DNA from 2 places in the Methylibium sp. T29 genome. Region 1 is predicted to be linked to the other one. Evidence: riboswitches for the same ligand, from Rfam matches in the RefSeq annotation. Region 1 holds a riboswitch; the other holds the start of a gene.

The links. A riboswitch is a leader RNA that binds a small molecule or an ion and turns the genes downstream of it on or off. The one in region 1 is predicted to bind S-adenosylhomocysteine.
Region 2: another riboswitch for S-adenosylhomocysteine. It lies ahead of ahcY (adenosylhomocysteinase); the one in region 1 lies ahead of metH (methionine synthase).

What each region holds. Positions count from the first base shown of each region.
Region 1 covers NZ_AZND01000199.1:190-5,824, reverse strand. Annotated here, with positions in the region: partial or broken gene x551_RS17245 (ATP-binding protein) at 1-539, shown strand, start outside; gene x551_RS17240 (homocysteine S-methyltransferase family protein) at 849-1,922, shown strand; gene x551_RS23660 (hypothetical protein) at 1,962-2,501, opposite strand; S-adenosyl-L-homocysteine riboswitch at 2,607-2,707, shown strand; gene metH (methionine synthase) at 2,813-5,542, shown strand.
Region 2 covers NZ_AZND01000170.1:335-7,002, forward strand. Annotated here, with positions in the region: partial or broken gene x551_RS16165 (TfoX/Sxy family protein) at 1-27, opposite strand, end outside; partial or broken gene x551_RS16170 (5-formyltetrahydrofolate cyclo-ligase) at 129-741, shown strand; gene x551_RS16175 (OmpW family outer membrane protein) at 754-1,344, opposite strand; gene x551_RS16180 (polyphosphate kinase 2 family protein) at 1,544-2,374, shown strand; gene metF (methylenetetrahydrofolate reductase [NAD(P)H]) at 2,391-3,251, opposite strand; partial or broken gene x551_RS16190 (TlyA family RNA methyltransferase) at 3,248-4,029, opposite strand; gene ahcY (adenosylhomocysteinase) at 4,127-5,560, opposite strand; S-adenosyl-L-homocysteine riboswitch at 5,632-5,709, opposite strand; gene x551_RS16200 (glutathione S-transferase) at 5,777-6,370, opposite strand; gene x551_RS16205 (VOC family protein) at 6,367-6,668, opposite strand, start outside.

The DNA of each region.
Region 1 (5,635 bases):
GCGCCTCGGACCTGGTGAGCAAGTACGTCGGCGAGACCGAACAGAACCTCGCGCGCATGTTCGACGAGGCGCAGCGCGAGGGCGCGGTGCTGCTGCTCGACGAGGCCGACAGCTACCTGCGCAGCCGCCAGCGTGCCGAGCGCAACTACGAGGTGACCGAGGTCAACGAGATGCTGCAGGGCATGGAGCGCTTCGGCGGCGTGTTCGTGTGCACCACCAACCTGTTCGACGAGCTCGACGAGGCGGCGCTGCGGCGCTTCTCGTTCAAGATCCGCTTCAAGCCGCTGGAAGCGCCGCAGCGCGAGCGCATGTTCGTCGCCGAGGCGCTGGGCGGCGATGCCGCCGCGCTGACCGCGGAGCAGCGCACCCGGTTGGCCGCGCTGGACGTGCTGACGCCGGGGGACTTCGCGGCGGTGCAGCGGCAGGTCGAGCTGCTGGGCGACGTGTTCGAGCCCGACGGTTTCCTTTCGCAGCTGGAGGCCGAGCACCGCGTGAAGCCGGGCGTGCGCGAGCGCCGCAGCATCGGCTTCGTGCGCTAGGGCCTGCTAACGCTACCGGAGGGCTTGCGCCCGAGCTGCGTAGGCCGCAGGGGTAGGCGCGAGGGAGGCGGCGTGCTGTTGCACGCAACAACTGAGCAACGCCGCCCTGCGGCCTGCGCAGCTCGGGCCCGAAGGGTGATCCCAGGAAACGGGCGCCCTCGGCGTTGCCCATGCTCGCCGGGGGCCGACCCCGGCTGCGCTGTGCGCCTTGATGGCGTCCGTTTCCTGGGTCACGCGAGCCCTCCGGTAGCGTTAGCAGGCCCTAGCTTCGTCAGTAGGTGCATCGGTCGGCCTTCCTACAATCGGGGCATGAGTGCCCTGCCCTATACCCGTGCCGCCCAGTTGCCCGAGCTGCTGAAGCAGCGCATCCTGATCCTCGACGGCGCGATGGGCACGATGATCCAGCGCTACAAGCTCGGCGAGGCCGACTACCGCGGCGAGCGCTTCAAGGACCACGGCAAGGACCTGAAGGGCAACAACGAGCTGCTGCAGTTCACGCGGCCCGATGTCATCACCGAGATCCACGAGGGCTACCTCGCGGCCGGCGCCGACCTGATCGAGACCAACACCTTCGGCGCGACCACGATCGCCCAGGAAGACTACGGCCTGGCGCCGCTGGCACGCGAGATGAACGTGGTGGCGGCCCAGCTCGCGCGCGCCGCCTGCGACAAGTTCAGCACGCCGGACAAGCCGCGCTTCGTGGCCGGCGCCTTCGGCCCGACGCCGCGCACCGCGAGCATCAGCCCCGATGTCAACGACCCGGCGGCGCGCAACGTCAGCTTCGACGAGCTGCGGGCCGCGTACTACGAGCAGGGCGAGGGGCTGCTCGAGGGCGGCGCCGACCTCTTCCTGGTCGAGACCATCTTCGATACGCTGAACGCCAAGGCGGCGATCTTCGCGATCGACGAGCTGTTCGAGAACACCGGCGAACGCCTGCCGGTCATCATCTCCGGCACCGTCACCGATGCGTCGGGCCGCATCCTCAGCGGCCAGACCGTCAGCGCCTTCTGGCATTCGGTGCGCCACGCGCATCCGGTGGCCGTGGGGCTGAACTGCGCGCTCGGCGCGACGCTGATGCGGCCCTACATCGAGGAGCTGTGCAAGGCCGCGCCCGACACCTTCATCTCCTGCTACCCGAACGCCGGCCTGCCCAATCCGATGAGCGACACCGGCTTCGACGAGACCCCGGCGATCACCGGCGGCCTGGTCGAGGAGTTCGCGCGGGCCGGCTTCCTGAACATCGCCGGCGGTTGCTGCGGCACCACCCCGGATCACATCGCCGAGATCGCCCGGCGCGTCAGCGCCTACCGGCCGCGCGCACGGCAGGAGCGCTGGATCAGCGAGTTGAGCGAAGAGGCCGACGGCGATCTGCAGACGGCCTGACGGCGCGCGGCCGCCGGGCCTTCGCGCACATCGGCTGCATCACTTGCCGGCCGGGCGGTCGCTGACCAGCAGTTCCAGTCCGGCGCCTTCGGCCCGGCCCAGGCCCACGATGCGCGAGATCGGCACGCCGCGGCCCACGAGGTAGTCGCGCACGCTGGCGGCGCGGTCCTGGACGATCCGGCCCGAGACCTTGTCGTCGGCCGGGGCGCCGATCTGCAGTTCAGTGGTCGCCGCGTGCGGCTTGAAGCCGGTCGCGAACTGGTCGAGCACTGCGGCCAGTGCCGGCTTGACGGCGGTGCGCTGCGGGTCGAAGGCATGCTTGGTCGGCACCTCGACACGCAGGCGGTGGTCGCCGGTGCTGTCGACGACGACCGGCGTGCCCTTGAGCGCGTCCCTGAGGCGCAGGCGCTGGGCCTCCAGCGCCGGTGACAGGCCGGAGCCGAACAGGCCGCCGAAGCCCGAGCTGCCGGAGCCGGGGGTGCCGGGGGCTCCCGGGCGGCTGGCGCACCCGGCCAGGGCGAATGCCAGGCAAAGCAACCCGGCCGTGTAGGAAGGAGAGAAGAGAGAGAAGCGTGTCATGCCGGGCATTGCACCCGGGCCCTGCGTGCCGCACAAGGGGGACGGCCGGACTGCGGAGGGGTATTGGGTGAGGCTTTGTAAACGCGGGCGCGCGTAAAATCGTCGGTGCTCGAGGAGCGTTGCGACGGTTGCCCAGGCTTTGGGACGACCGCCAGGCTCGGGCCGGCGGCACCGCGAGGGCTGCCCTGCAACGGCGCTCACCCCTCCGCCGACCGGCGGGCTGCGGGTGGGCCGCAGCACCGGCGCGGCGCGTCTTTCGGTGAACTGCCATGTCGACAGCTGCTGCTCCTGATTTCTCGAACGTGCCGCCGATGCGCCTGTCCGGCCTGGAGCCGGTGGCCATCGGCGAGCGCTCGCTGTTCGTCAACATCGGCGAACGCACCAACGTCACCGGCTCCAAGGCCTTCGCGCGGATGATCCTCGGCGGGCAGTTCGAGGAGGCGCTGGCCGTGGCGCGCCAGCAGGTCGAGAACGGCGCGCAGGTGATCGACATCAACATGGACGAGGCCATGCTCGACAGCAAGGCCGCGATGGAGCGCTTCCTGAAGCTCATCGCCTCCGAGCCCGAGATCGCGCGCGTGCCGATCATGATCGACAGCTCGAAGTGGGAGGTGATCGAGGCCGGGCTGAAGTGCATCCAGGGCAAGGGCATCGTCAACTCGATCTCGATGAAGGAAGGCGAGGACGCCTTCCGCCACCAGGCGAAGCTGGTGCGCCGCTACGGCGCCGCCGCCGTGGTGATGGCGTTCGACGAGCAGGGCCAGGCGGATACCTTCGCGCGCAAGATCGAGATCTGCGAGCGGGCCTACCGCATCCTCGTCGACGAGGTGGGATTCGCGCCCGAGGACATCATCTTCGACCCCAACATCTTTGCCATTGCGACCGGCATCGAGGAGCACGACAACTACGCGGTCGATTTCATCGAGGCCACGCGCTGGATCAAGCAGCACCTGCCGGGCGCCAAGGTGTCGGGCGGCGTGTCCAACGTGAGCTTCAGCTTCCGCGGCAACGAGCCGGTGCGCGAGGCCATCCACACGGTCTTCCTGTACCACGCGATCCAGGCCGGCATGGACATGGGCATCGTCAACGCCGGCATGGTGGGCGTGTATGACGACCTGGACGCCGAGCTGCGCGAGCGCGTCGAGGACGTGGTGCTGAACCGCAAGCCGGCCTACAAGCCGGGCGAGGCGCAGCTGTCGCCGGGCGAGCGGCTGATCGAGATCGCCGAGCGCGCCAAGGGCGCGGCCAAGGACGACAGCACCCGCCTCGCGTGGCGCGCCGGCACCGTGAACGAGCGGCTGTCGCATGCGCTGATCCACGGCATCACCGACTTCATCGTCGTCGACACCGAGGAGGCCTGGCAGGCGATCCGGGCCGACGGCGGGCGGCCGCTGCACGTGATCGAGGGGCCGCTGATGGCCGGCATGAATGTGGTCGGCGACCTCTTCGGCCAGGGCAAGATGTTCCTGCCGCAGGTGGTGAAGAGCGCGCGCGTGATGAAGCAGGCGGTGGCGCACCTGCTGCCCTATATCGAGGAGGAGAAGAAGGCGCTGATCGATGCCGGCGGCGAGGCCAAGGCCAAGGGCAAGGTGGTGATCGCGACGGTGAAGGGCGACGTGCACGACATCGGCAAGAACATCGTCACCGTGGTGCTCCAGTGCAACAACTTCGAGGTCGTCAACATGGGCGTGATGGTCGCGTGCCAGGACATCCTCGCGAAGGCCAAGGTCGAGGGCGCCGACATCATCGGCCTGTCGGGCCTGATCACGCCCAGCCTCGAGGAAATGCAGCACGTGGCTGCCGAGATGCAGCGCGACGACTACTTCCGCGTGAAGAAGATCCCGCTGCTGATCGGCGGGGCCACCTGCAGCCGGGTCCACACCGCGGTCAAGATCGCCCCCAAGTACGAAGGCCCGGTGGTCTACGTGCCTGACGCCTCGCGCAGCGTGGGCGTGTGCAGCGAGCTGCTGAGCGACGAGCGGGCCGCGAAGTACATCGAGGAACTGAAGGTCGACTACGACAAGGTGCGCCTGCAGCACGCAAACAAGAAAGCCACGCCGATGGTCTCGCTGGCCGCGGCACGGGCCAACAAGACGCCGATCGACTGGCGCGGCTACGCGCCGCCGCAACCGAAGTTCGTCGGCCGCCGCGTGTTCAGGAACTACGACCTGGCCGAGCTCGCGCAGCAGATCGACTGGGGCCCGTTCTTCCAGACCTGGGACCTGGCGGGCGCCTTCCCGCAGATCCTGCGCGACGAGGTGGTCGGCGCCGAGGCGCAACGCGTGATGAGCGACGGCAAGCGCATGCTGCAGCGGCTGATCGAGGGCCGCTGGCTGCAGGCGCACGGCGTGATCGGCCTGTACCCGGCCAACACGGTGAACGACGACGACATCGAGATCTACACCGACGAGACGCGCCGCGAGGTGCTGATGACGTGGCACGGTCTGCGCATGCAGACCGAGCGGCCGGTGGTCGACGGCGTGAAGCGGCCGAACCGCTGCCTGGCCGATTTCGTCGCCCCGAAGTCGAGCGGGCTGGCCGACCACGTCGGCCTGTTCGCGGTGACCGCCGGCCATGGCGTCGACAAGAAGGAGGCGGCCTTTCTGGCCGACCATGACGACTACTCCGCGATCATGCTGAAGGCGCTGGCCGACCGGCTGGCCGAGGCCTTTGCCGAGCGCATGCACCAGCGCGTACGCACCGATTTCTGGGGCTACGCGGCCGATGAGGCGCTCAGCACCGAACAGCTGATCGCCGAGCAGTACCGCGGCATCCGCCCCGCACCTGGCTATCCGGCCTGCCCCGACCACACCGTCAAGCGCGACATGTTCCGCGCGCTGCAGTGCGAGGAGATCGGCATGACGCTGACCGAGAGCCTCGCGATGACGCCGGCCGCCAGCGTCAGCGGCTTCTACCTCGCCCACCCCGCTGCGGCCTACTTCAATGTCGGCAAGATTGGAGAGGACCAGTTGCGCGACTGGGCGGGCCGGACGCAGCAGGAACTGGCGCAGGCAGAGCGCGCCCTCGCCCCGCTGATGTAACGCGTAAGGCGCTGTTTAACGGCGCCTTACATCTGATGCATTCGCCGCTGCAACGCGGCGCGGTGGCTCGTGTCCAATCGGTCGCCCGAAGGA
Region 2 (6,668 bases), on a different contig from region 1:
AGCAAATTCGTCGCGGGGTGGGGCCATTGCCACAGTGTAGGCAGCGACCTTGGGGCGCAGGCCATCCTGCGGGGCAAAATCCGGGCTGCCTCGATGACACGCCACGCCAGCCCGCCACGGACCCGCCCATGACCCTGCCCTACGACCCGATGAGCCGGCCGGACAAGGCGCAACTGCGTCGCATGCTGCAGGCCGAGCGGCAGAGCCTGACCGATCGCCTGGAGCGTGCCGAACAGCTGCAGGGCGTGCTGCGGGTGTGGCTCACGCAGCGCGAGGACGTGACGGTCGGCGCATACTGGGCCATCAAGGGCGAGTTCGATCCCCTGCCGTCGCTGCACCGCTGGACCGAGGGTGCCGGACACGGTACCGGCGAGGGCCCGCCGCGCCGGATCGGCCTGCCGGTGATGAACCGCCAGACCAAGCAGCTGCGCTTCCACCAGTGGTACCCCGGCTGCCCGATGGAGGAGGATGCCTACGACATCCCCCAAGCCCAAGGGCACCGACCTCGTGATGCCGACGCTGTTGCTGGTGCCCTGCGTCGGCTTCGGCCCGAAGGGCCTGCGGCTCGGCTACGGCGGCGGCTTCTACGACCGCACGCTGGCGGCCCTGGAGCCGCGGCCGTTCACGGTCGGCATCGGCTACCGGCACGGCTACATCGACTGGCTCGAGGGCGAGCCGCACGACATCCCGCTCGACGCCATGCTCACCGAGGACGGCGTCGCCTGGTCGCGCGAAGACTGATCGCGCGCCGCCTCAGAAGCGCCAGCCGAGCCCGACGCCGAACAGCACCGGGTCGACCTTGAAGGTCCCCGCCTTCACCCCCGCAGCCGACACGTCGGTGCGGATCTGCACCTTCTTTACATCCAGGTTCAGCACCAGCCGGTCGCCGAGCGGCACGTCCACGCCGGCACCCACCGACAGGCCCACGCTGTTCTTCTCGATGCTGAACGGCGCCGGCAAGTCGACCGACGAGAAGCGCGTGTAGTTGATGCCCGCGCCGAGGTAGGGCTGGACCGCCGCGCCGGGCAGGAAGTGGTACTGCAGCGACAGCGTCGGCGGCAGGTGCTTGAGGCTGCCGATGCGCGTGCCGGAGGCACTCACGTCCTGCTTCTGCGGATAGGTCAGCACCAGTTCGGCGGCCCAGTTCGGCGTGAAGAAGTAGCTGATGTCGAGTTCGGGGAAGGTCTTGCTGTCGATGGCCAGGCCGACGCCGGTGCTGTCCTTGTTGGCCGGGTCGAGGTGCAGCGCGCGCACGCGCACCAGCCAGTCGCCGCCGGTCGGTGCGGCGGCCGCGGCGCCACCGAGGGCGGCGAGGGCGAGGGCGGCGAGGGTCTTCTTCTTCATGATGAGCTTCACTCCGGAATGCACGGGGAGCTTCCCGCCCGTGCATTGCAGTGCGTGGCGGGACGCCGCGGCTTGCGTTGGCTCAAGCGCGCGGGCGCGCAGCGTTGAAGCCGCTGCGGCTTTCTGAGGCAGATCAACCCGACGCGTCGCGGTGTGCACGCGGCGCTACAGTCGCCGCACCGCCTTCCCAGGAGTCGCGATGGCCCGCTCGACCGCCTACCTGAAGACCTACCGCGTCGGCCGCAAGCTGCGGCTCAAGGACATCGACCCCGGTGCGCGGCCGGCCGCCAGCAGCAGCCGCGAGGCCGACGATGCGCGGCTCGCCGAACTGGCGATCGAGATCGACCGCCTGCAGGACCTGCTCTACGCCAACGGCAGTGCCGGCCGACCGCCCAAGCTGCTGCTGGTGCTGCAGGGCATGGACACCTCGGGCAAGGACGGCACCGCGCGCTCGGTGTTCCGCCAGTGCAGCCCGCTCGGCGTGCGCGTGGCGGCCTTCAAGGCGCCCACCGAGGTGGAGCGCGCGCACGACTTCCTGTGGCGCGTGCATGCGGTGGTGCCGCGCGCCGGCGAGGTGGTGGTGTTCAACCGCAGCCATTACGAAGACGTGCTGGTGCCCTTCGTCGAAGGCTGGATCGACGCCGCCGAGCGCCAACGCCGGCTGGCCCACATCAACGCCTTCGAGCGCCTGCTGCACGACAGCGGCACGACCCTCGTCAAGTGCTTCCTGCACATCTCGAAGGACGAGCAGCGCGAACGGCTGCAGGCGCGTCTGGACGACCCCGCCAAGCGCTGGAAATTCCAGGTCGGCGACCTCGAGACGCGCTCGAAGTGGAGGGCCTACCTGGCCGCCTACGAAACCGCGCTGGCGGCCACCTCGACCGCCTGCGCGCCCTGGCACGTGGTGCCGGCCGACAGCAAGAGCAACCGCAACCTGATGATCGCGACGCTGGTCGCGCAGGCGCTGGCGGGCATGAAGCTCAAGCCGCCGAAGCCCGACTTCGACCCGGCGGCAGTGCGCGTGGTCTGAGCGCGCCGCGCGCGTTTCAGCCGCGCGCCGACGCGAGCCGGCGGCAGACCTCCAGCGTCAGCGCCGACTGGTTGAGCGTGTAGAAGTGGATGGCCGGGGCACCGCCGGCGATCAGCCGCTCGCACAGCCGCGACACCACCTCGATGCCGAAGGCGCGGATCGACGCGGCGTCGTCCATGTAGCCCTCCATCTTCAGGGCCACCCAGCGCGGGATCTCGATGCCGTCGCGCATCGCGAACTGCGCGATGCGCGCGTAGTTGTGGAACGGCATGATGCCCGGCACGATCGGCGCGTCGACACCCAGCGCGCGCACCTCGTCGAGGAAATGGAAGTAGGCGTCGGGGTTGTAGAAGAACTGCGTGATCGCCGCGTCGGCGCCGGCCTTCATCTTGTTGGCGAAGTGCTGCAGGTCGCGCCGCGCGTAGCGCTGCTGCGGGTGGTACTCGGGGTAGGCGGCCACCTCGATGCGCAGGTCGGTGCCCTGGGTCTCGCGCACGAAGGCGATCAGCTCGTTCGCGTAGCGGAACTCGCCGGCCGTCGCGGTGCCGCTCGGCAGGTCGCCGCGCAGCGCGACCAGGCGCCGGATGTTCTGCGCGCGGTAGGAGGCCAGGATCTCGGCGATGCCGGCGCGCGTCGAGCCGACGCACGACAGGTGCGGCGCCGCCTCGAAACCCAGTGCGGCGATGTCGCGCACCGTCGACAGCGTGCGGTCCCGCGTCGAGCCGCCGGCACCGTAGGTCACGCTGAAGAACTCGGGGGCCGCGCTGCCCAGCTCGCGCACCACGGTCTTCAGCTTCTCGCTGCCGGCCTCGGTGTTGGGCGGGAAGAACTCGAAGCTCACCGGCACCGGCAGCTTCAGGGAAGGTGTGTCGCTCATGTGTCTGACTCCAGCCGCCGGCCCGCAGGCACGGCACAGATGAAAAATTCGCGGTTCCCGTCGCCGCCGGCGACCACGCTGTCCAGCCACGCCGTCACGTCCAGGCCCAGTTCGCCGCAGGTGGCCCGCAGCTTGCGCTGCACCTCGCGTAGGAGGCGGCGCTCTTCACCAGGCCGCCCTTGCCGATGTCCTTGGGCTGCAGCTCGAACTGCGGCTTGACCAGCGCGAGCAGGTGGCCGTCGGCCGCGAGCAGCGGCACCAGTGCCGGCAGCACGGTGGTCAGCGGGATGAAGCTCAGGTCGGCGACGACCAGGCCGAAGCCGCCGGCCGGCATGGCCGTGCCCAGCGCCTCGCGCGTCAGGCCGCGGGCGTTGATGCCTTCGAGGACGGTGACCTGCGCATGCCCGCGCAGCGAGGGATGCAGCTGGCCGCGACCGACATCGACGCCCACCACGTGCGCCGCGCCGTGCGCCAGCAGCACCTCGGTGAAGCCGCCGGTGCTCTGGCCGACGTCGAGCGCGGTCACGCCGGTCACCGCCAGGCCGCACTGCGCCAGCGCGCCGTCGAGCTTGAGCCCGGCGCGCGACACCCAGCGCAGTTCGGCGTCGTCGGTGATGCGCAGCTCGGTGGCCTCCGGCAGGTCCTCGCCGGATTTGCGCAGCCGCACCCAGTCGACCGCCGCGCGCCGCTCGACCGCGCCACGGTCGATCAACCGCTGCGCCGCCGAACGCGTCGGCGCAAGCCCACGCTGGACAATCAACTGATCAACTCTTGGCATGAGATAGAACCGAGTGGACGCCGCGGGTCCGGCTCCGCCGGCCCGCCAGCGTCGCCCCTTTCGAGGGGGAGCGGCGCAGCCGCAACGGGGGTGGGTGTCAATACCGATAGGTGTCGGCCTTGTACGGACCGGACTTGCTGACACCGATGTACGCAGCCTGCTCGTCAGTCAGCTCGGTCAGCATCGCGCCGACCTTCTTCAGGTGCAGGCGCGCCACCTTCTCGTCCAGGTGCTTGGGCAGCACGTAGACCTTGCCGGCCTGGTAGTCGGCGCTCTTCGTGAAGAGCTCGATCTGCGCGATGGTCTGGTTGGCGAACGACGAGCTCATCACGAAGCTCGGGTGTCCGGTGGCGCAGCCCAGGTTCACGAGGCGGCCCTTGGCCAGCAGCGTGATCTTCTTGCCGTCCGGGAAGACGACGTGGTCGACCTGCGGCTTGATCTCGTCCCACTTCAGCTTCTCGAGCGAGGCGACGTCGATCTCGTTATCGAAGTGGCCGATGTTGCAGACGATGGCCTCGTCCTTCATCGCCGCCATGTGCTCGTAGCGGATCACGTTCTTGTTGCCGGTGGCGCTGACGAAGATGTCGGCCTTGTCGGCGGCGTACTCCATCGTCACGACCTTGTAGCCTTCCATCGCGGCCTGCAGTGCGTTGATCGGGTCGATCTCGGTCACCCACACCTGGGCGCTCAGCGCGCGCAGCGCCTGCGCCGAGCCCTTGCCCACGTCGCCGTAGCCGGCCACGCAGGCGACCTTGCCGGCGATCATCACGTCGGTCGCGCGCTTGATGCTGTCGACCAGCGACTCGCGGCAGCCGTACAGGTTGTCGAACTTGCTCTTGGTCACCGAGTCGTTGACGTTGATTGCGCGGAACAGCAGCGTGCCCTTCGCGCTCATCTCGTTCAGGCGGTGCACGCCGGTGGTGGTTTCCTCGGTCACGCCGATGATCTGGGCGCTCTTGCGCGTGTACCAGGTCGGGTCCTGCGCCAGCTTGGCCTTGATCGCGGCGAACAGGCAGGTCTCCTCTTCGCTGGTGGGCTTGGAAATCACCGACGGGTCCTTCTCGGCCTTCTGGCCCAGGTGCATCAGCAGCGTCGCGTCGCCGCCGTCGTCGAGGATCATGTTTGGGCCTTCGCCGTCCGTTCCCTTGGCGCCGAAGTCGAAGATGCGGTGGGTGTAGTCCCAGTAGTCCGTGAGCGTCTCGCCCTTGTAGGCGAACACCGGCGTGCCGGCCGCCACCAGCGCGGCGGCGGCGTGGTCCTGCGTGGAGAAGATGTTGCACGAGGCCCAGCGCACCTGCGCGCCCAGCGCCTGCAGCGTTTCCACCAGCACCGCGGTCTGGATCGTCATGTGCAACGAGCCGGTGATGCGCGCACCCTTCAGAGGCTGGCTTGCGGCGAATTCCTGGCGGATCGCCATCAGGCCGGGCATCTCGGTCTCGGCGATCTTGATTTCCTTGCGACCCCAGTCGGCGAGCGACAGGTCGGCAACGTGGTGATCGTGGGTGGGGGTGGGCTTGAGGACGGCGCTCATGGACGGGTCTCCGTGATTCAGGAAACCGCAGGACGCCGCAGGAGAGGGTGTGCTCACCGGCGGCGGGGGCCTGCGGGTGAGCGCCGTTGCATCGGGGGATGACTTTCGAGCCTGGCTCCCGGGCGGGAGTTGCAACGCTCCTCGAAAGTGGGCGGATTCTAGCCGGTCTGCCCGCCATCCCCGGTTCGCGGCAGGGTCTCGGGCCGGCCGCCGTGCTCAGGTGCCCGGCATCGCCCGGTAGCCCGGCAGGGCGCGGACGCGCTCGATCCAGCGCGCGATGTGCCGGTACGGCGCGAGGTCGATCCCGCCCTCCGGCGCCAGCGCGACGTACGGGTACATCGCGCAGTCGGCGATGGTCGGTCGGCCGATCGCCAGCCAGGCGTGGTCGGCCAGGTGGGCATCGAGCAGCGGCAGGATGCGGGCCGCCCGGGCCAGCGTGTCGGCCTTGTCGAGCGTGTAGCCGAAGCGGTCGACCAGCCGCGCCGACGCGGGGCCGTTCTGGATCTCGTTGGCCGCGGTCGACAGCCACTGCACGATCTCGGCCTGCAGCGGCGCCTCGGCCGGCCACCAGGCGGCGCCGCCGTAGCTGCCCGCCAGGTGCACCAGGATCGCCTGCGAGTCGCGCAGCACCCGCTCGCCATCGACCAGAATCGGCAGCTCGCCCCAGGGGTTGAGGTCGGTCAGCGGCGGCCGCTTGTGCGCGCCGCCGAGGAAGTCGACCGGCACGATCTCCAGGTCGATGCCCGCCAGCGCCGCGAACAGCCGCACCTTGTAGCAGTTGCCGGACAGTTCCAGGTCGTAGAGCTTCATGCCGTGTCTCCTTGGGGGATCAGTTGGTCGAATTCGAGGACGTTGCCGTCCGGGTCGCGGATGAACAGCGCGATCCGGCGGGGGCCGAGCCGCCGCGGCCCTTCGGTGATCGCGATGCCCTGCCGCTGCAGCCAGTCCTGCAGCGCGGCCAGGTCGTCGACCACGAAGGCCGGGTGGGTGATGCCGGGCAGCTTGACCGGCTCGTCGAGCAGCGCGTTGCGTGCGCCCGGCCGGCGCGCCGCGTTGAAGATCAGGTTGATGCGCACGCCGTCGGCGCTCTCCATCTCGTTGGCCTCGT